DNA from 2 places in the Streptomyces sp. MK7 genome. Region 2 is predicted to be linked to the other one. Evidence: predicted binding sites of a transcription regulator. Region 2 holds the regulator's gene; the other holds the start of a gene.
The links. Region 2 encodes HspR, which represses chaperone genes until heat shock. Its sites were predicted from a motif close to TTGAGNNNNNNNNNCTCAA; they were not measured.
Positions count from the first base shown of each region.

Region 1: a site for HspR is predicted at 5,079-5,097, ahead of lon (endopeptidase La). Genes of this name have one in related genera too.

Region 1 is NZ_JAVACL010000019.1:30,737-40,111, reverse strand. It holds gene R2S09_RS21325 (multifunctional oxoglutarate decarboxylase/oxoglutarate dehydrogenase thiamine pyrophosphate-binding subunit/dihydrolipoyllysine-residue succinyltransferase subunit) at 1-1,934, opposite strand, end outside; gene R2S09_RS21320 (ATP-binding protein) at 2,226-3,332, opposite strand; gene R2S09_RS21315 (response regulator transcription factor) at 3,329-4,066, opposite strand; gene R2S09_RS21310 (spermidine synthase) at 4,191-4,868, opposite strand; gene lon (endopeptidase La) at 5,120-7,543, shown strand; gene R2S09_RS21300 (lysozyme) at 7,623-8,609, opposite strand; gene R2S09_RS21295 (MarR family winged helix-turn-helix transcriptional regulator) at 8,889-9,375, shown strand, end outside.
Region 2 is NZ_JAVACL010000001.1:172,014-181,388, forward strand. It holds gene R2S09_RS00735 (LuxR C-terminal-related transcriptional regulator) at 1-271, opposite strand, end outside; gene R2S09_RS00740 (substrate-binding domain-containing protein) at 459-1,565, opposite strand; gene R2S09_RS00745 (heat shock protein transcriptional repressor HspR) at 2,123-2,572, opposite strand; gene dnaJ (molecular chaperone DnaJ) at 2,578-3,750, opposite strand; gene grpE (nucleotide exchange factor GrpE) at 3,844-4,539, opposite strand; gene dnaK (molecular chaperone DnaK) at 4,536-6,398, opposite strand; partial or broken gene R2S09_RS00765 (MraY family glycosyltransferase) at 6,988-7,977, opposite strand; gene R2S09_RS00770 ((Fe-S)-binding protein) at 8,183-9,375, shown strand, end outside.

The DNA.
Region 1 (9,375 bases), on a different contig from region 2:
ACCTTGATCTGCTCGCCGTCCAGGCCGGTGAAGGTGCCCTCGGCGCCCAGGTGGTACTTCACGTCGCCGGAGCCGTGCATCGACTTCGGGTCGAGGTTGCCCTCGAACTCGCGGAAGATCTGCGCGTAGGACTTGCCGACGATGTTCGCCAGCACGTTCAGCCGGCCGCGGTGGGCCATGCCGATGACGACCTCGTCCAGGCGGGACTCGGCCGCGGAGTCGATGACCGCGTCCAGCAGCGGGATGACGGACTCGCCGCCCTCCAGGGAGAAGCGCTTCTGGCCGACGTACTTCGTCTGCAGGAAGGTCTCGAAGGCCTCCGCCGCGTTCAGCCGGCGCAGGATGCGCAGCTGCTCCTCGCGCTCCGGCTTGGAGTGGCCGCGCTCCACGCGGTCCTGGATCCACTTGCGCTGCTTGGGGTCCTGGATGTGCATGAACTCGATGCCGACCGTGCGGCAGTACGAGTCGCGCAGCACGCCGAGGATGTCGCGCAGCTTCATCATCGACTTGCCGGCGAAGCCGCCGACGGCGAACTCGCGCTCCAGGTCCCACAGGGTGAGGCCGTGCTCGACGATGTCCAGGTCGGGGTGCTTGCGCTGGCGGTACTCCAGCGGGTCGGTGTCGGCCATGACGTGGCCGCGGACCCGGTAGGAGTGGATCAGCTCGAAGACGCGGGCGGCCTTGGTGACGTCGTCGTCGTGCGAGGCGTCGATGTCCTTGAGCCAGCGGACCGGCTCGTAGGGGATGCGCAGCGCCTCGAAGATCTCGTCGTAGAAGCCGTTCTCGCCGAGGAGGAGGTTGGCGACGACGCGCAGGAACTCGCCGGAGGCGGCGCCCTGGATCACCCGGTGGTCATAGGTCGACGTGAGCGTCATGACCTTCGAGATGCCGAGCTTGTTCAGGGTGTCCTGGGAGGTGCCCTGGAACTCCGCCGGGTAGTCCATGGAGCCGACGCCCATGATCACAGACTGGCCGGGCATCAGGCGCGGCACCGAGTGGACCGTGCCGAGGCCGCCGGGGTTGGTGAGGGAGACGGTGACGCCGGTGAAGTCGTCCATCGTCAGCTTGCCGTCGCGGGCGCGGCGGACGATGTCCTCGTAGGCCTGCCAGAACTCGAAGAAGTTCAGCGTCTCGGCCTTCTTGATGGCCGCGACGACCAGCTGGCGCTCGCCGCCCGGCTTCACCAGGTCGATGGCCAGACCGAGGTTGACGTGCTCCGGCTTGACCAGGGTGGGCTTGCCGTCCTTCTGCGCGAAGGAGTGGTTCATCGACGGCATGGCCTTGATCGCCTGGACCATGGCGTAGCCGATGAGGTGCGTGAAGGAGATCTTCCCGCCGCGGGCCCGCTTGAGGTGGTTGTTGATGACGATGCGGTTGTCGAACAGCAGCTTCACCGGGACGGCGCGCACGGACGTGGCCGTGGGCAGCTCCAGGGAGGCGTTCATGTTCTTGGCGACCGCGGCGGACGGGCCGCGCAGCGTCACGAGCTCGGGACCGGCGGGTGCCTCGGCGGCGGGCGCGGGCTTCGCGGCGGCCGGCTTGGCGGCGGCGGGCTTCGCGGGCGCCGGGGCCTGCGCGGCGGGCTTCGCCGGAGCGGCGGCCGGGGCCGGAGCGGCGGCGGCCGGCTTCGGGGCGGCCGGGGCCTGCGCGGGCTGGGCCGGGGCGGCGGGCGCCGCCTGGGGAGCCGTGGTGGTCGCTGCGGCCCCCGCGGCCGCAGTGCCCGACGGGGCCGAGGAGACAGCCGCGGCGGCGCCCGGCTTGTAGTCGGCGAAGAAGTCCCACCAGGCGCGGTCTACGGAGTTCGGGTCCTGGAGGTACTGCTGATAGATCTCGTCGACGAGCCACTCGTTGGCACCGAACGCGGCAGCGGGGTTCTTCCCGGCCTGGTCGTTGTCGGTGGAGATGCTCGAGTTACTGGGGGACTGTGGCGACACGGCGGCAACCGCCCTCTTCCGCTTCACAAGGTGATGGACAGCGGAAATAAAGGCTACGCCCCCGGGACCGGGAAGGTCAGGTCGGGCCCGTTCATCGTCGTGTAAGTCACATCGAAAGCTGCGTTTCGGGGCTTGAAATGGCGGGAAACAAGCGTGGTTCACCCGCGACGGGGAAGGCGGGACCCGGGCCTGGCCGGGTACGGACGCAGGCCCCCGCCTGATCACACGTGTCCAGCTGCGACCGGACCGCCGGCAGGCTCGTGGATCTTGAGGTTCCGGTCGAACTTTACGTCAACTTTGAACTGAGGGAAGCCCTGGAAGGGTGACGAGGATCCGGCAGCCGCGATCGGATTCGGCCACGCCGATCCGGCCGCCGTGCAGATCCACGGCCCAGCGGGCGATCGCCAGGCCCAGCCCGGTGCCGCCGTCGCTGCCCGGGCCGTGCGGCCGGCTCACCGCGCCCCGGTTGAAGCGCTCGAAGACGCGGTGCCACTCGGAGCGGGGGATGCCGGGCCCCTCGTCGAGGACCTCCAGCGCCAGCGACTCCGGCTGCGGACCGCGCCGCGCCCTCACCGTCACGCGGCCGTGCGGCGGGCTGTGCTTGACCGCGTTGTCGATCAGGTTGGCGACCACCTGGTGGATGCGCTCCGGGTCGGCGTGCGCGGTCAGCTCCGGCGGGTAGACGTCGAGGCTCAGATGGACGTCCGTACGCGTGTGGCTCCCGGAGCCGGAAGCCATCTCGGCGCGCGCCGAGGCGACCATGTTGGCCTCCTTCAGCACGCCCGACAGATACGGCCACACCTCGAAGCGCCGCAGCTTCAGCGGGACGACGCCGTTGTCCAGGCGCGACAGGTCCAGCAGCGTCTCGACCAGCCGGCCCAGCCGCTCGGTCTGCTTCAGCGCCGTACGCATGGTCTCGGGGTCCGCCTCGGTGACCCCGTCGACGATGTTCTCCAGCACCGCGCGCAGGCCCGCGATCGGCGTGCGCAGCTCGTGCGAGACGTTCGCCACGAGCTCCTTGCGCTGGCGGTCCTGGGCGGCCAGCTCGTCGGCCATGCGGTTGATCGTCTGGGCCAGCGCGCCCAGCTCGTCCCGGCGGTTCTCGCGCACCCGGCGGGTGTAGTCGCCGTGCGAGATGGACCGGGCCACCGCGTTCATCTCGTCCAGCGGCGCGGTGAGCGAATGGGCCACGAACTGGGTGATGAGCAGCGTGGCGATCATCGAGAAGACCATGATGAAGCGCAGCTCGGTCTTGGTGTGCACCGCGATCATCGACAGACCGGTGGTGATCAGCACCGAGATGACGACCAGCGCGCCCAGCTTGGTCTTGATCGAGAACGGTCGTACGTCCCCCCAGGGTCCCCCCGGGGTCCGCCGTGCGGCCGGCCCGTCGCTCATGGGGTCGGCGTCTCCAGCGCGTAGCCCACGCCGTGCACCGTGCGGATCCGCTCGGCGCCGATCTTCCGGCGCAGCGCCTTGATGTGGCTGTCGACGGTCCGGGTGCCGGAGGCGTCCGCCCAGTCCCACACCTCGGCCAGCAGCTGCTCGCGCGAGAGCACCGCGCGCGGGGTGTTCGCCAGACACACCAGGAGGTCGAACTCCGTCGGTGTCAGGTGGACGTCCTCGCTGCGCACCCGCACCCTGCGCTGCGCGTGGTCGATCTCCAGCTCGCCCAGGCGCAGGATGCCGCTGCGCGGCGTCGCGGCGGCGAGGGCGGCCCGCTCCACGCGGCGCAGCAGCACGTGCACGCGCGCCGCCAGCTCCCGCATCGAGAACGGCTTGGTCATGTAGTCGTCGGCGCCGACGCCGAGCCCGACCAGCATGTCGGTCTCGTCGTCCCGCGCGGTGAGCATCAGCACCGGCACGGGCCGCTGGGCCTGCACGCGGCGGCAGACCTCCAGGCCGTCGAAGCCGGGCAGCATGATGTCGAGGATCAGCAGGTCGGGCTGCCAGGCCTCGGCGGTGTCGACCGCGGACGGGCCGTCGCCCGCCGTTTGCACGAGGAATCCCTCGGCGCGCAGGCGGGTGGCGATGGCGTCCAGGATGGTCTGGTCGTCCTCGACCACCAGGACCCGGCGCTGTGCGCCCGGCCCGGCCGACGTCGCGTTGTGGGAGGTATGTGTCTGCTCCATCGCCCGCCCCTGAGAGGTGTGCTTCCGGAATCCGTGGGGTGATTCCTTGACTGCGCATGGTTGCGATTGACGCTTGAATGATCGGCGTCAGGGAAGCAGCGTACGGGGAGTCACCGTGGCTTTGCTATCCAGGGCGGACGGCCAGGTGCACGACGTCCGGAACGCCCCGGGCAACGGGGATCTCTTCGGTGCGCACCTGTTGGAACCCGACATTCCACAAGGTTCCTTCAAATTCCGGAGACGGCCTGGCCGACCACACCGCGAGTACCCCGCCGGGCGCCAATGCCCTTGCGCACCCGGCCAGTCCGGGTGGTGTGTACAGACCGTCGTTGCCCTCGGTGACCGTCCAGTCGGGGCCGTTGTCGATGTCCAGGCACAGCGCGTCGAACGTGGTGGATGTCTCATTGACGTAAGCGAGGAGATCGGCCTCGACGATATCGGTGCGCGGGTCGGCGAGGGCCGCCGCCGTGAGCTCGGCGAGGGGACCGTGGCGGTGCCAGCCGATGATCGCCGGCTCCCGCTCGACCACCGTGATCCGTCCCCAGCGCGGGTCGGCGGCGGCGTGCGCGAGCGAGAAGCCGACGCCCAGACCGCCGATCAGCACGCGCGGACGCGGCCTGCCGTCCAGTGCGGCGAGGGCGGCGTCGACCAGCAGCCGTTCCGAACGGCCGTCCGAGGTGTCCATCAGGAAGCAGCCGTTGGCGATGATCTGCAGCAACTCGCCGTGCCGGCGCAGCGCGACCTCGCCGTAAGGGCCCTCGCGACGGTCCAGCACCACGGGAGTCTCGTACGAGGCGGTCATGAGGCCATCCTGCCCGAACCGCGCCGCACGGCCACATGGATTACGGGTGACACGCGGGTTTCGGGAGGGGGCGCGGGCTCCGGGCGGGAATCGCGGACCGCGCGGGGGAGTTGGGGGAGGGCCGTGCTTGGCCGGCGCCGCGTCGTGCCGCCCGTTCGTTGATCGCTCAGAGCGAACACGCCTCCGGGAACATTCGAGGTCGCTCATGCATTGAGTCGACGTAACTCAACTTGACTGCCGAAGGGGAGATCATGGCTGCTGAGTCCGCAGCGTTCACACCGCTCACCCTGCCTGTGCTGCCGCTTGACGACGAGGTCGTGCTGCCCGGGATGGTGGTCCCGCTGGATCTGAGCGACAGCGAGGTGCGGGCCGCGGTGGAGGCCGCTCAGGCCGCCGCCCGGTCGGAGCCCGGGAAGCCCAGAGTGCTGCTGGTGCCGCGCATCGAGGGGACGTACGCGAAGACCGGCGTGCTGGGCACGGTCGAGCAGGTCGGCCGGCTGGCCGACGGCGACCCGGGCGCCCTGATTCGCGGCCGCGGCCGGGTGCGGATCGGCGCCGGGACCACCGGACCGGGTGCCGCGCTGTGGGTCGAGGGCACGCGGATCGACGCGAGCGTGCCGGACCCGCTGCCCGGTCAGGTCTCGGAACTGGTGAAGGAGTACAAGGCCCTGGCCACCGCCTGGCTGCGCAAGCGCGGCGCCTGGCAGGTCGTGGACCGGGTACAGGCCATCGACGACGTCTCCGCGCTCGCCGACAACTCCGGCTACTCACCCTTCCTGACCATCGAACAGAAGATCGAGCTGCTGGAGACCGCCGACCCGGTGGCCCGGCTGAAGCTCGCCACCCAGCAACTGCGCGACCACCTCGCCGAGCAGGACGTCGCCGAGACCATCGCCAAGGACGTCCAGGAGGGCGTCGACAAGCAGCAGCGCGAGTTCCTGCTGCGCCGTCAGCTCGAGGCCGTCCGCAAGGAACTGCGCGAGCTCAACGGCGAGAGCGACGGCGATGAGTCCGACGACTACCGCGCCCGCGTCGAGGCCGCCGACCTGCCCGAGAAGGTCCGCGAGGCCGCCCTCAAGGAGGTCGACAAGCTGGAGCGGGCCTCCGAGGCCTCCCCCGAGGGCTCCTGGATCCGCACCTGGCTGGACACCGTCCTGGAGATGCCCTGGAACGAGCGGACCGAGGACGCCTACGACATCCAGGGCGCCAAGGCGGTCCTGGACGCCGAGCACTCGGGCCTGGAGGACGTCAAGGAACGGATCACCGAGTACCTGGCGGTGCGCAAGCGCCGCAGCGACCGCGGCCTGGGCGTGATCGGCGGGCGGCGCGGCGGTGCCGTCCTGGCCCTCGTCGGACCGCCCGGTGTCGGCAAGACCTCGCTCGGCGAGTCCGTGGCGCACGCCATGGGACGGAAGTTCGTCCGGGTCGCCCTCGGCGGCGTCCGCGACGAGGCCGAGGTCCGCGGCCACCGGCGCACGTACGTCGGCGCGCTGCCCGGCCGGATCGTGCGCGCCATCAAGGAGGCCGGCTCGATGAACCCGGTGGTCCTGCTGGACGAGATCGACAAGGTCGGCTCCGACTTCCGCGGCGACCCGGCCGCGGCCCTGCTCGAAGTCCTGGACCCGGCGCAGAACCACACCTTCCGGGACCACTACCTGGAGGTCGAACTCGACCTGTCGGACGTCGTCTTCCTGGCCACGGCCAACGTCCTGGAGGCCATCCCGGAGGCCCTGGCCGACCGGATGGAGATCGTCCGCCTGGACGGGTACACCGAGGACGAGAAGGTCGTCATCGCGCGCGACCACCTGCTCCCGCGCCAGCTGGAGCGGGCCGGCCTGGACAAGGCCGAGGTCACGATCGACGAGAGCGCGCTGCGCAGGCTCGCCGGCGAGTACACCCGCGAGGCGGGCGTGCGCACCCTGGAGCGGTCCATCGCGCGGCTGCTGCGCAAGGTGGCGGCCCAGCACGAACTGGGGGAGCGGACCCTGCCGTTCGCCGTCACCGAGGCGGATCTGCGCGGCCTGATCGGCCGCCCGCACCACGTGCCCGAGTCCGCCCAGGACCCGGCCGAGCGCCGTACGGCCGTCCCCGGTGTGGCGACGGGTCTGGCGGTCACCGGGGCCGGCGGCGACGTGCTCTTCGTGGAGGCGTCCCTGGCCGACCCGGAGACGGGCGCGGCGGGCCTGACCCTGACCGGTCAGCTGGGCGATGTGATGAAGGAGTCCGCGCAGATCGCGCTGAGCTTCCTGCGCAGCCACGGCGCCGAGCTGGAGCTGCCGGTGGGCGATCTGAAGGACCGGGGTGTGCACATCCACTTCCCGGCGGGCGCGGTCCCCAAGGACGGCCCGAGCGCGGGCATCACCATGACGACCGCGCTCGCCTCGCTCCTGTCGGGCCGCCTGGTCCGCACGGACGTGGCGATGACCGGCGAGGTCTCGCTGACCGGCCGCGTCCTGCCCATCGGCGGCGTCAAGCAGAAGCTGCTCGCGGCGCACCGGGCCGGGGTCACCACCGTGATCATTCCCAAGCGCAACGAGCCCGACCTGGACGACGTCCCGGCCGAGGTGCTGGACAAGCTCGACGTCCACGCCGTCACCGACGTCCGCCAGGTCCTGGAACTGGCCCTCGCGCCGGCCGTGAACGGCGCGGAGCCCGAGATTCCGGTAGCGGCGTGACGGACGCTGCCGGATGAGGGAAGGCCCGGGTCCCGTGAGGGAGACCCGGGCCTTCGCCGTACGCGCTCGGAGATCGAGGTCAGCCCTTGGCCAAGGCCTGCACCCGGTCCAACCCGCCGTTGAACTTGCTGTGGTCACCGACCGTCGGGCCGGACGACGTGTACTGCCACATCGTGTAGTAGCCCCAGCCCGCCGGCAGGGTGCCCACCGTCGAGGCGTAGTGGGCGATCCACAGGGGGTTCTTGGCGGCGAAGCCGCCGTAGTTGCCGGTGCACTGGGTCCACCAGCTGGTGGCCGTGTAGATGACGGCGTCACGGCCGGTGCGCGCCTTGTAGGTGTTGAGGAAGTCGGTGATCCAGCTGACCATCGCGCTGGCGGACTTGCCGTAGCAGGCGGCGCCGTAGGGGTTCCACTCGATGTCGAGGGCGCCCGGCAGGGTCTTGCCGTCACGGGACCAGCCCCCGCCGTGGTCCACGAAGTAGTTGGCCTGGGTGGCGCCGCTGGTGGTGTCCGGGGTCGCGAAGTGGTACGCGCCGCGGATCATGCCGACGGCGTACGAGCCGGTGTACTGCTGCGCGAAGTAGGGGTTGGTGTAGTAGGTCCCCTCCGTCGCCTTCGTGTAGGCCCACCGCACGCCACTGTTCCACAGGGTGGGCCAGGCGACGTTGCCCTGGTAGCTGGCGACGTCGACGCCCTCGGTCCGGGTGGAGACGGCGCTGGTGGGCGTCCCGCTGCGGCTGTTGTGCGCCAGGACGCCGATGCCCATGTACGGGAAGCCGCGGGCTGGGGTGGCGTCGGCGCCGGCGAACATGCCGCTGCTGCCGACGTACGCCAGGACGCCCATGCCCATGTACGGGAAGCCGCGGGCTGGGGTGGCGTCGGCGGCGGCGGGCGTGCCGCTGCTGCCGTCGTGCGCCAGGACGCCCATGCCCATGTACGCGGAGCCGCGGGCTGGGGTGGTGTCGGCCGAGGACGGGACGGTGAAGAAGACCGAGAACGCTGCGAGCAGGGCTCCCGCGACGGTGAGCCGCTGCGCGCGGGCCGTTCCGGATCTGTGCACGGGCATGACGTGCCTCCGAAGGTCGGTGGTGCTCGGTGGGGGAAACGGGGGGCATGCCCACCGTTGCACAAGGGAAGAGCGGGTCACGGTAGACCCGCCGGGAACAGTCATGTCGTGGGCATGTCATCCGTGCCTGGCATCGAAGCCACGCACGTAGACGCACCCTGGGAAGAGGGGCCGGGGGCCGGCGTTGGTCTACGCCTGCGAAATACTGACCCGGCTGCGGCGATGGCGGCGACGGGCGGAAACCTTCAGGACCGGGAAAACTCCGAGGCAGGGGCTGACGTGCACGAAGACGCAAGAGGCGACGGACGGGACGCCGCATCCGGTGATGCCTCGTCCACTGGTGTGGACCGCGAGTTCCTGGCCCTGGAGCGGGAACTGACGGTGCTGCTGCGGCGCGCCCGGGCCAGCCAGGGCGAGATGGCCCGCGAGGTCCACCCGGACCTTGAGTCCTCCGCGTACGGGCTGCTGATCCGTCTGGAGGAGTGCGGCAGCCAGCGCGCCACGGAGCTCGCCGCCTACATCGGTGTCGGCAAGGCCACCATGTCCCGCCAGCTGCGCGCCCTGGAGGAGCTCGGCCTGATCGCCCGTGAGCCCGATCCCGCGGACGGGCGGGCCTGGCTGGTGGCCCTCACCCGGGAGGGCCGGAGCCGCGTCGGCCGGGTACGTGAGGCCCGCCGGGCGCGCTACGGCCGGCGGCTCGCCCACTGGGACCGCGGCGAGGTGGCGGAACTGGCACGGCTGCTGCACGAGTTGAACGGCGTCATGG
Region 2 (9,375 bases):
CCGCCGAGCCCACCCGCCGGTGGCTCTCGCTGACCTCCTCGTACATCCCGCGCAGCAGGCGGGTCATGACCTCCTGCGGCGCGGTCGGCACCAGGTAGTCCATGTCGTCGGGGTCCGGGTGCAGCAGGGCCAGTTCGAGCAGACAGGGCACTGGATCGGCGTCCCGGCGCGGCACCCGTCCGCGCCGTACGGCCCGGGAATACACGCGATCCCCGGCCTCACACAGTCGGTCGGCACCGTGTGGATGTTCCTGAGTTCCGCGCCCGGCCATGCCCCATCACACCCCCGGCTTCCGCGTCTTCGCAGCGCAACTATGCGCGGCCCGGACCGGCTGTGCAACACGGCTCCCCGCGCCCCGGACACCGGAAACGGCCGGTATCACCCGGTGTGCACCGGGCTCTCGGAGGGCGTGGCGTGTCACGGACGGCCGGCCGGGGTGCGGCCGGCACGGACGAGTCCTACTTCAGCTTCGCGGCCGCGCAGGCGGACTTGTACGGGGCGGTGCAGATCTCGGACACCTTGTAGATGCCGTCGGCCACGACCGTGTCCTGGATGTTGCCCTTGGTCAGGGCGACGACGGGCACCAGCTGCGCGGGAATGCCCTTCTGGGTGGCGTTGGCGACCTTGTCCCGGGTCAGGGCGTCGAACTGGATGTCCTTGCCCTGGACCTTGGCGATGGCCATCTCGGCGGCGTTCTCCGCCTCCGTCGGATAGGACTTGTACACGCTCATGTACTGCTCGCCGGTCAGGATCCGCTGCACCGCGTCGAGTTCGGCGTCCTGGCCGGTGACCGGGGGCAGCTTGGAGACGCCCGCGGCCTTGAGGGCCTTGATGATGCCTCCCGCCAGACCGTCGTTGGCCGAGTAGACACCGGCGATGTTGTTCTTGCCGATCTCGCTGATCGCCTGGGCCATGTTGGCCTGGGCGTTCTCCGGCTTCCAGTCCTTGGTGTCGTAGGACTTGGCGATCGTCACCTTGCCGTTCAGCTGGTTGAGGGCGCCCTGCTTGAACTGCTTGGCGTTCGGGTCGGTCGGCGAGCCGTTCATCATGACGATCTTGTCGGAGCTGTCCACCCCCGAGCCCAGCGCCTCCAGCAGCGAGCGGCCCTGCACCTCGCCGACCAGCTCGTTGTCGAAGGAGATGTACGCGTCGATCGGACCCTCGGCGAGCCGGTCGTAGGCGATGACCGGGATGCCCGCGTCCTTGGCCTTCTTCACCTGGGCGGCGATGGCGTGCGAGTCGACGGCGTCGAGCAGGATGACGTCGACCTTCTCGTCGATCATCCGCTGCATCTGGTCGGCCTGCTTGGAGGCGCTCGCGCCGGCGTTGGCGTAGTCCACCACGCCCTGCTTCTTGGTCAGCTCGGCGACCTTGCTCCTGATGATGGGGGCGTCGAACTTGTCGTAGCGGGTGTTGGCGGTCTCCGGCAGCAGCAGACCCACCTTCACGTCGTTGCCCTTGGTCGGGCTCGCGTCGGCGCTGCTCCCTGAATCACCGAGCGCCCCGCAGGCGGTCAGCGAGAAGGTCAGCGTGGGCGCGGCCACGGCTATGGCGATACGACGCATCGAGGTGCTCACTTCTGGTGCCTTCCGGACGAGGGCGCAGCATTGCGACCCAGGTGACTGAAAAGCCAACGCGGAGGCGCCCACCGCCGTCAAGCGGAACCACTTAACGAGATGACAACACCACGCTCCGCTTTCTGCGTGAAGAGCCTGCGAACCCTCACCGAACCCTCTCCAAACGCCCTTTACGGACCCTCCATCCAACGAACGTTCATCGGCCGGCAAAGATCCGTACAACCGGCCGGGCGTGCGAGCGGACGCACAACCGACCGAACGAACTCGGCCAGGCACCGCCCTGTGCGACCGCGCCCAGGCACGGCGAAGGGGCGGGAGGCGGTCCTGTCCCCAGGCACGGCGAAGGGGCGGGAGGCGGTCCTGTCCCCAGGCATGGCGAAGGGCCGGGAGGCGGTCATGAGGCGGTCATGCCTCCCGGCACGGCGAGGGGCCGGAAGGCGGTCATGAGGCGGTCATGCCTCCCGGCACGGCGAGGGGCCGGAAGGCTGTCTGCCTCCCGGCCCCTGGTTCCGCGCGTGTGCGGCCCGCGCAGGCCCGCCGGGCCGTCAGTCCGGCTGCTGCCGCTTCGGGCGCCAGACGACCAGGGCGCTGGTCTGCTGGACCTCCTGGTACGGGACCAGGTCGCGGCGGTAGGAGGCGTGGACGGCGGCCTCGCGCTGGCGCATCGTGGCCGCGGCGCCCTCCAGAGCGGCCTGCAGTTCCGCGACCCGGGACTGCAACGCGGCGACCTGGTTCTCCAGTTCGATGATCCGCTTGATGCCGGCCAGGTTGATTCCCTCGTCCTGCGACAACTGCTGCACCTGACGGAGCAGTTCGATGTCGCGGGCCGAGTAGCGGCGGCCCCGGCCGGCGGTACGGTCGGGCGACACCAGGCCCAGCCTGTCGTACTGACGGAGGGTCTGCGGGTGCAGTCCGGACAGCTGAGCGGCAACGGAGATGACGTACACCGGTGTGTCTTCCGTCAGTTCGTACGGGTTGCGACGGCGCCCGTCCATCTCCCTCATGCTCCCTTCGCGGCCTCGAACAGCTCCGCCCGCGGGTCCTCGCCCGCGGTCGCCTCGCGATACGCCTCCAGCGCGTCACGAGCCTTCCCCGACAGGTCCTTGGGGACACGCACCTCCACGGTGACCAGCAGGTCCCCGCGAGTGCCGTCCTTGCGGACCGCGCCCTTGCCACGGGCCCGCATCGTACGGCCGTTCGGCGTGCCCGGAGGCAGCTTCAGCGTCACCGGCGGCCCGCCGAGCGTGGGCACCCGGACCTCGCCGCCGAGCGCGGCCTCCGGATACGTCACCGGCACGGTGACCGTGAGGTTGTCGCCCCGGCGCCCGAAGACCGGGTGCTCGCCGACGTGCACCACCACGTACAGGTCGCCCGCCGGTCCGCCGCGCTCGCCCGGGGCGCCCTTGCCGCGCAGTCGGATGCGCTGCCCGTCGTTCACCCCCGCCGGGATGCGGACCTGCATCGTCCGGGACGACTTGGCGCGCCCCGAGCCGTTGCAGACCTCGCACGGGTTCTCCGCGATCAGCCCGCGGCCCTTGCAGTCCGGGCACGGGTCGGTCAGCGAGAAGCCGCCGCCCGAGCCGCGCGCCACCTGGCCGGTGCCGACGCAGGTCGGGCAGACCCGCGGCGTGCCGTTCTTGTCGCCGGTGCCCGAGCAGGCCTTGCACGGCTGCTGGCTGGACATCCGCAGCGGCACCGTGGCGCCCTCGATGGCCTCCGTGAAGCTCAGCGTGACCTCGGACTCGACGTCCTGGCCGCGCCGCGGCTGGGTGCGCGTGCCGGCGCCCGCGCCACCACGGTTGAACAGGCCCCCGAAGACGTCACCGATTCCGCCGCCGAAGCCGCCGCCGCTCTGGGCGCCGCCTCCGAAGAGGTCGCCCAGGTCGAAGTTGAAGGAGCCGCCGCCCGCCCCCGGCCCGGGGCGGAAGCCACCGTTGCCGAACAGGGTGCGGGCCTCGTCGTACTCCTTGCGCTTCTTGGGGTCGCCGAGCACGTCGTTCGCCTCGGAGATCTCCTTGAAGCGCTCCTCGGCCTTGGCGTTGCCCTTGTTGGCGTCCGGGTGGAACTCGCGGGCGAGCTTCCGGTACGCCTTCTTGATCTCGGCCTCGGTGGCGTCCTTGGGGACGCCGAGGACCTTGTAGTAGTCCTTCTCGATGAAGTCCTTGGTGCTCATCCCCGACGTCCCTCCTCTCCTGCGCCGTCACTCACGACGCCCCCGGCGACCATGGCACCCGCGGCTGCCGTGGTGCCTATGGCGCCTTCGCCGTCAGCCCTCCTCAGGGCCACCACTGTCCTTGCCCTCACCGGCGTCGCCGGCCTCACCCTGCGCGTCGCCCTTGGCCTTGCCGGACTCCTCGGCCGGCTTGACCGTCTGGGCGCCCGGCTGGGGCTCGGCCACCGCCACCCGCGCGGGGCGGATGGTGCGCTCGCCGATCCGGTACCCGGGCTGCAGGATCGCCACGCACGTCGTCTCGGTGACGTCAGGCGCGTAGGAGTGCATCAGCGCCTCGTGGACCGTCGGGTCGAAGGGCTCGCCCTCCTTGCCGAACTGCTGCAGTCCCATCTTGGCCGCCACGGTCTCCAGCGACTCGGCGACGGACTTGAAACCGCCCACCAGTTCGCCGTGTTCCCGCGCGCGCCCGATGTCGTCGAGCACGGGCAGGAGCTCGGTCAGGAGGTTCGCGATGGCGATCTCCCTGACCGCGACCCGGTCGCGCTCGACCCGGCGGCGGTAGTTCTGGTACTCGGCCTGGAGCCGCTGGAGGTCCGCCGTGCGCTCGCCGAGCGCCGTACGCACCTGGTCCAGCTGGGCCGTCAGACCGGCCGACTGAGCGGCGTCCCCGGCCGGGGCCGCCCCCTCCTCCTTGGCGGAGGAGGCGGCCTTCGGCTCGGCGTCGTCGGAGGTGGCGCCGGAGGGGACGTCGGGCTGCTGCTCGTCGAAGCCCGGGGTCTCCTCCGTCACGCGGCACCGTCCTTGCGCTCGTCGTCGACGATCTCGGCGTCCACCACGTCGTCGTCGGCCTTCGCCTGGCCGGCACCGGCGTCACCGGCACCGCCCGCGGCCTGCGCGGCCTGGGCGTCGGCGTACATCGCCTGGCCGAGCTTCTGGGAGACGGCGGCGACCTTCTCCGTGGCGGTGCGGATCTCGGCGGTGTTGTCACCTTCGGCGGAGTCGCCCTTGAGCTTCTCCTTCAGCTCGGCGACGGCGGACTCCACCTCGGTCTTGATCTCGCCCGGGACCTTGTCCTCGTTGTCCTTGAGGAACTTCTCGGTCTGGTAGACGAGCTGCTCGCCCTGGTTGCGGGTCTCGGCGGCCTCGCGGCGCTTGTGGTCCTCCTCCGCGTAGCGCTCGGCCTCCTCGCGCATGCGGTCGACCTCGTCCTTCGGCAGCGAGGAGCCGCCGGTGACGGTCATCTTCTGCTCCTTGCCCGTGCCCAGGTCCTTGGCGGTCACGTGCATGATGCCGTTGGCGTCGATGTCGAAGGAGACCTCGATCTGCGGGACACCGCGCGGGGCCGGCGGCAGGCCGGTCAGCTCGAACATGCCGAGCTTCTTGTTGTACGCGGCGATCTCGCGCTCGCCCTGGTAGACCTGGATCTGCACCGACGGCTGGTTGTCCTCGGCCGTGGTGAAGATCTCCGAGCGCTTGGTCGGGATCGTGGTGTTGCGCTCGATCAGCTTGGTCATGATGCCGCCCTTGGTCTCGATGCCGAGGGACAGCGGGGTGACGTCGAGCAACAGGACGTCCTTGACCTCACCCTTGAGGACACCGGCCTGGAGCGAGGCGCCGATGGCGACGACCTCGTCCGGGTTCACACCCTTGTTGGCCTCCTTGCCGCCGGTCAGCTCCTTGACGAGGTCGGCGACGGCGGGCATACGGGTGGAGCCACCGACGAGGACGACGTGGTCGATCTCGTTGATGGAGATGCCGGCGTCCTTGATGACGTTGTGGAACGGCGTCTTGCAGCGCTCCAGAAGGTCCGCGGTCAGCTGCTGGAACTGGGCGCGGGTGAGCTTCTCGTCCAGGTGCAGCGGGCCCTCGGCGGAGGCGGTGATGTAGGGCAGGTTGATCGAGGTCTCGGTGGACGAGGACAGTTCGATCTTGGCCTTCTCCGCCGCCTCACGCAGACGCTGGAGGGCCATCTTGTCCTTGGACAGGTCCACACCGTGGCCGGACTGGAACTGCTTGACCAGGTAGTCGACGACGCGCTGGTCCCAGTCGTCACCACCGAGGTGGTTGTCACCGTTGGTGGCCTTCACCTCGACGACGCCGTCGCCGATCTCCAGCAGCGAGACGTCGAAGGTGCCGCCACCGAGGTCGAAGACCAGGATGGTCTGGTCGTCCTTGTCGAGGCCGTACGCCAGGGCGGCGGCCGTCGGCTCGTTGACGATGCGCAGCACGTTCAGACCGGCGATCTCGCCGGCCTCCTTGGTGGCCTGGCGCTCGGCGTCGTTGAAGTACGCCGGGACGGTGATGACCGCGTCGGTCACCTTCTCGCCCAGGTAGGCCTCGGCGTCCCGCTTCAGCTTCTGCAGCACGAACGCGCTGATCTGCTGCGGGTTGAAGTCCTTGCCGTCGAGGTTGATCTTCCAGTCGGTGCCCATGTGGCGCTTGACCGACCGGATGGTCCTGTCGACGTTGGTGACGGCCTGACGCTTGGCCACCTCGCCGACCAGCACCTCGCCGTTCTTGGCGAAGGCGACGACGGACGGCGTGGTCCTGGCGCCCTCGGCGTTGGTGATGACGGTGGGCTCGCCGCCCTCCAGAACGCTGACGACGGAGTTAGTCGTGCCCAGGTCGATGCCGACCGCACGTGCCATGGTGAATTCCTCCAGCTGACTTGAGTGGAACGGACTCAAGTGTGCACGACACATGCATCCGGGTCAACAGACCTGAGTCAGCCGGACTCAACTCTTATCCATCCCTTACACGCAAGGACTCTCTGAGCTGCGAAAACGAGGACCGCCGGGATGGCGGCGCGGGATATTCAGGTTGACGAGCAGGACGGGGAGTGAAGATCTGCGAGGCGCACTCCGGCCGGTTCTGCGTCATATGCGTGTGGTGCGGAGTCCCGAGGGCGTGGGGCGCGGGAGCGGGCGGGGAGGCGCGGAGCGCCCGGAGCGGGCCGGGGCTGCGCAGCCCTTCGGAGGGGGATACGACCGCGGGGGTGCGCGAAGTTCCCGGATCGGCGGCCGCCCGGGCCCCGGTGCCGTACGGATCGGCGGGGCGGGGGCGGGACCGGGTGGCCGTGCCGTACCCGCCGTACTCCTCGACCGTACGCGAACGGGTGGCCGTGGCGTAGTCCCCGGCCACCGGGCGCGACCGCGTGCCGGTGCCATGGCCCTCGGCCCCCGCGCGCGACCGGGTGGCAGTGGCGTGCGTCCCGGTCGTGGCGGACCTGGTGGCCGTGCCGTGGAGTTCGGTGGGGCGGCGCGGACCGTACACCCGTACGCACAACAGGCCGAGGACGGCCGCCAGGACCGCGCCCGCCAGCCACAGCCCGCCCGCCGGCGCCAGCCAGCCCGTGTGGACCAGGGCGCCGACCAGGACCGCGGCGAACGTCCCGGCGCCGAGCACGACGGTCGCGCCCGGCGGAGTGAGCCCCAGCCGGCGCAGCCGGTGGGCGAGGTGGTCGGGGCCGCGGCGGTGGACCGGGCGTCCCGCCAGCCGCCGGGAGAGGACGACGAGGACGGCGTCGGCGGTCGCCATGGCGGTGAGCGCGAACAGCACGGCCACGGTGGAGGCGGCGTCGTACCCGGTGCGGACCAGCACCGCAGCGGCGGCCAGCACGAACCCGGTGAAAAGGGAGCCACACGCGCCGAAGGCGATCCGCGCCGGATGCCAGTTGTGCATCAGGAAGCCGGTGAGGGCGGCGGCCAGCACGCTCAGCAGCACCGCCAGGTCGTCCATCATCTCGGCCGCCGCGCACACGCCCGCGCCGAACGCGGTGAGCACGCCCACCGTGCCCGCGAGGCCGTCGGCGTGGTCGAGCCCCCGGAAGGCGGCGGTCACACAGGCGATCCAGGCCACCGCGGCGAGACCCGCCGGCAGCCCGGTCTCGTCGTACGGCACCACGAAGGCCGCCGCGACGGCCGTACCGACGAGCAGGAACCGCGCCTTCAGCCGCCAGACGTCCGCGACCAGCCCGAGCACGGCCACCCCGGCGCCCGCCGTCAGCAGCCTGCCCACCCCGTGGCTCAGCGGCGCCGCGCCCGTCCAGCCACCCGCCGCCGCGACCAGGCAGGTGCTGACCACCACGGCCACCCCGCCGAGCAGCGGCACCGGCCGCACCCTGCGCCGGTCGACCATCCCCAGGCGCAGCGCGGGCCCCCGGAGCAGGGCCGAGAGCAGGGCGGCGAGGAGGAGAGCGGAGGTGGCGGTCGCGATCCCGTAGAGCACGGTTCTTAAATTAGGGGTATATCGATCGATTGGGTGTGAATAACACGATCAGGACAGAATTGGATCAACAGGAGTCTCTCAGGCAACCCTCAGCGACCCAGATCACCCCGCGTGCGGCTACATTGCGACGGAGGATGGGGGTAGTCTCAAACGGACTGCATAAGTTACCGCTTAGTAATTTCGAGGCCGCCTCACAGGAGCCCCAATGCAACTCGCCGCGATCATCGTGTCGCTGGTCCTGATCGTGGTCGGCGTGGCACTGTTCGGCCGCGCCCTCCTGCAGATCTACAACTACCTGCGGCTGGGCCAGTCGGTACCGGCCGGAACGCGGACCAACGACCCCGCACAGCGCACCATCACCGTGGTCAAGGAGTTCCTCGGCCACACCCGGATGAACCGCTGGGGCGTCGTCGGGGTGGCGCACTGGTTCGTGGCGGTGGGCTTCTTCACCCTGCTGCTGACGATCGTCAACGCGATCGGGCAGCTGTTCGAGGCGGACTGGATCCTGCCGGTCATCGGCGAGTGGGCGCCGTACAACGTCTACGTCGAGTTCATCGGCACCATGACGGTCGCCGGCATCCTCGTCCTGATGGCGATCCGCCAGCTGAGCCACCCGCGCACGCCGGGGCGCAAGTCCCGCTTCGCGGGCTCCAACTTCGGCCAGGCGTACTTCGTCGAGGCCGTCATCCTCATCGTCGGCGTGTGCATCTTCATGCTGCACGCCCTCGAAGGCGCCCAGCACCACGTGGACTCCTACGAGGCCTCGTTCTTCATCTCCTACCCGGTCGTGTCGTGGCTGAAGGGCATGGACGTCTCCACGCTCCAGAACCTCACCTACTTCTTCGCCGGCCTGAAGATCGCGACCTCCTTCATCTGGATGATCGTGGTCGGCCTGAAGACCGACATGGGTGTGGCCTGGCACCGCTTCCTGGCGTTTCCGAACATCTGGTTCAAGCGCGAGGCGGACGGCGGCACGGCGCTGGGCGCGCTGCAGCCGATGACCAGTGGCGGCAAGGCGATCGACTTCACCGACCCGGGCGACGACGACGTCTTCGGCGTCTCCCAGGTCGAGCAGTTCTCCTGGAAGGGCCTGCTGGACTTCTCCACCTGCACCGAGTGCGGCCGCTGCCAGTCGCAGTGCCCGGCCTGGAACACCGGCAAGCCCCTCTCCCCCAAGCTGCTGATCATGTCCCTGCGGGACCACGCCCACGCCAAGGCCCCGTACCTGCTCGCGGGCGGCGGCAAGACGATGGAGGGCGAGGAGAAGGCGAGCGAGGAGCAGCTGGCGGGCGTACCCGCGTCCGCCCTCGCCGAGGCCGAGCGCCCGCTGATCGGCACCGCCGAGGAGAACGGCGTGATCGACCCGGACGTGCTGTGGTCCTGCACCACCTGCGGCGC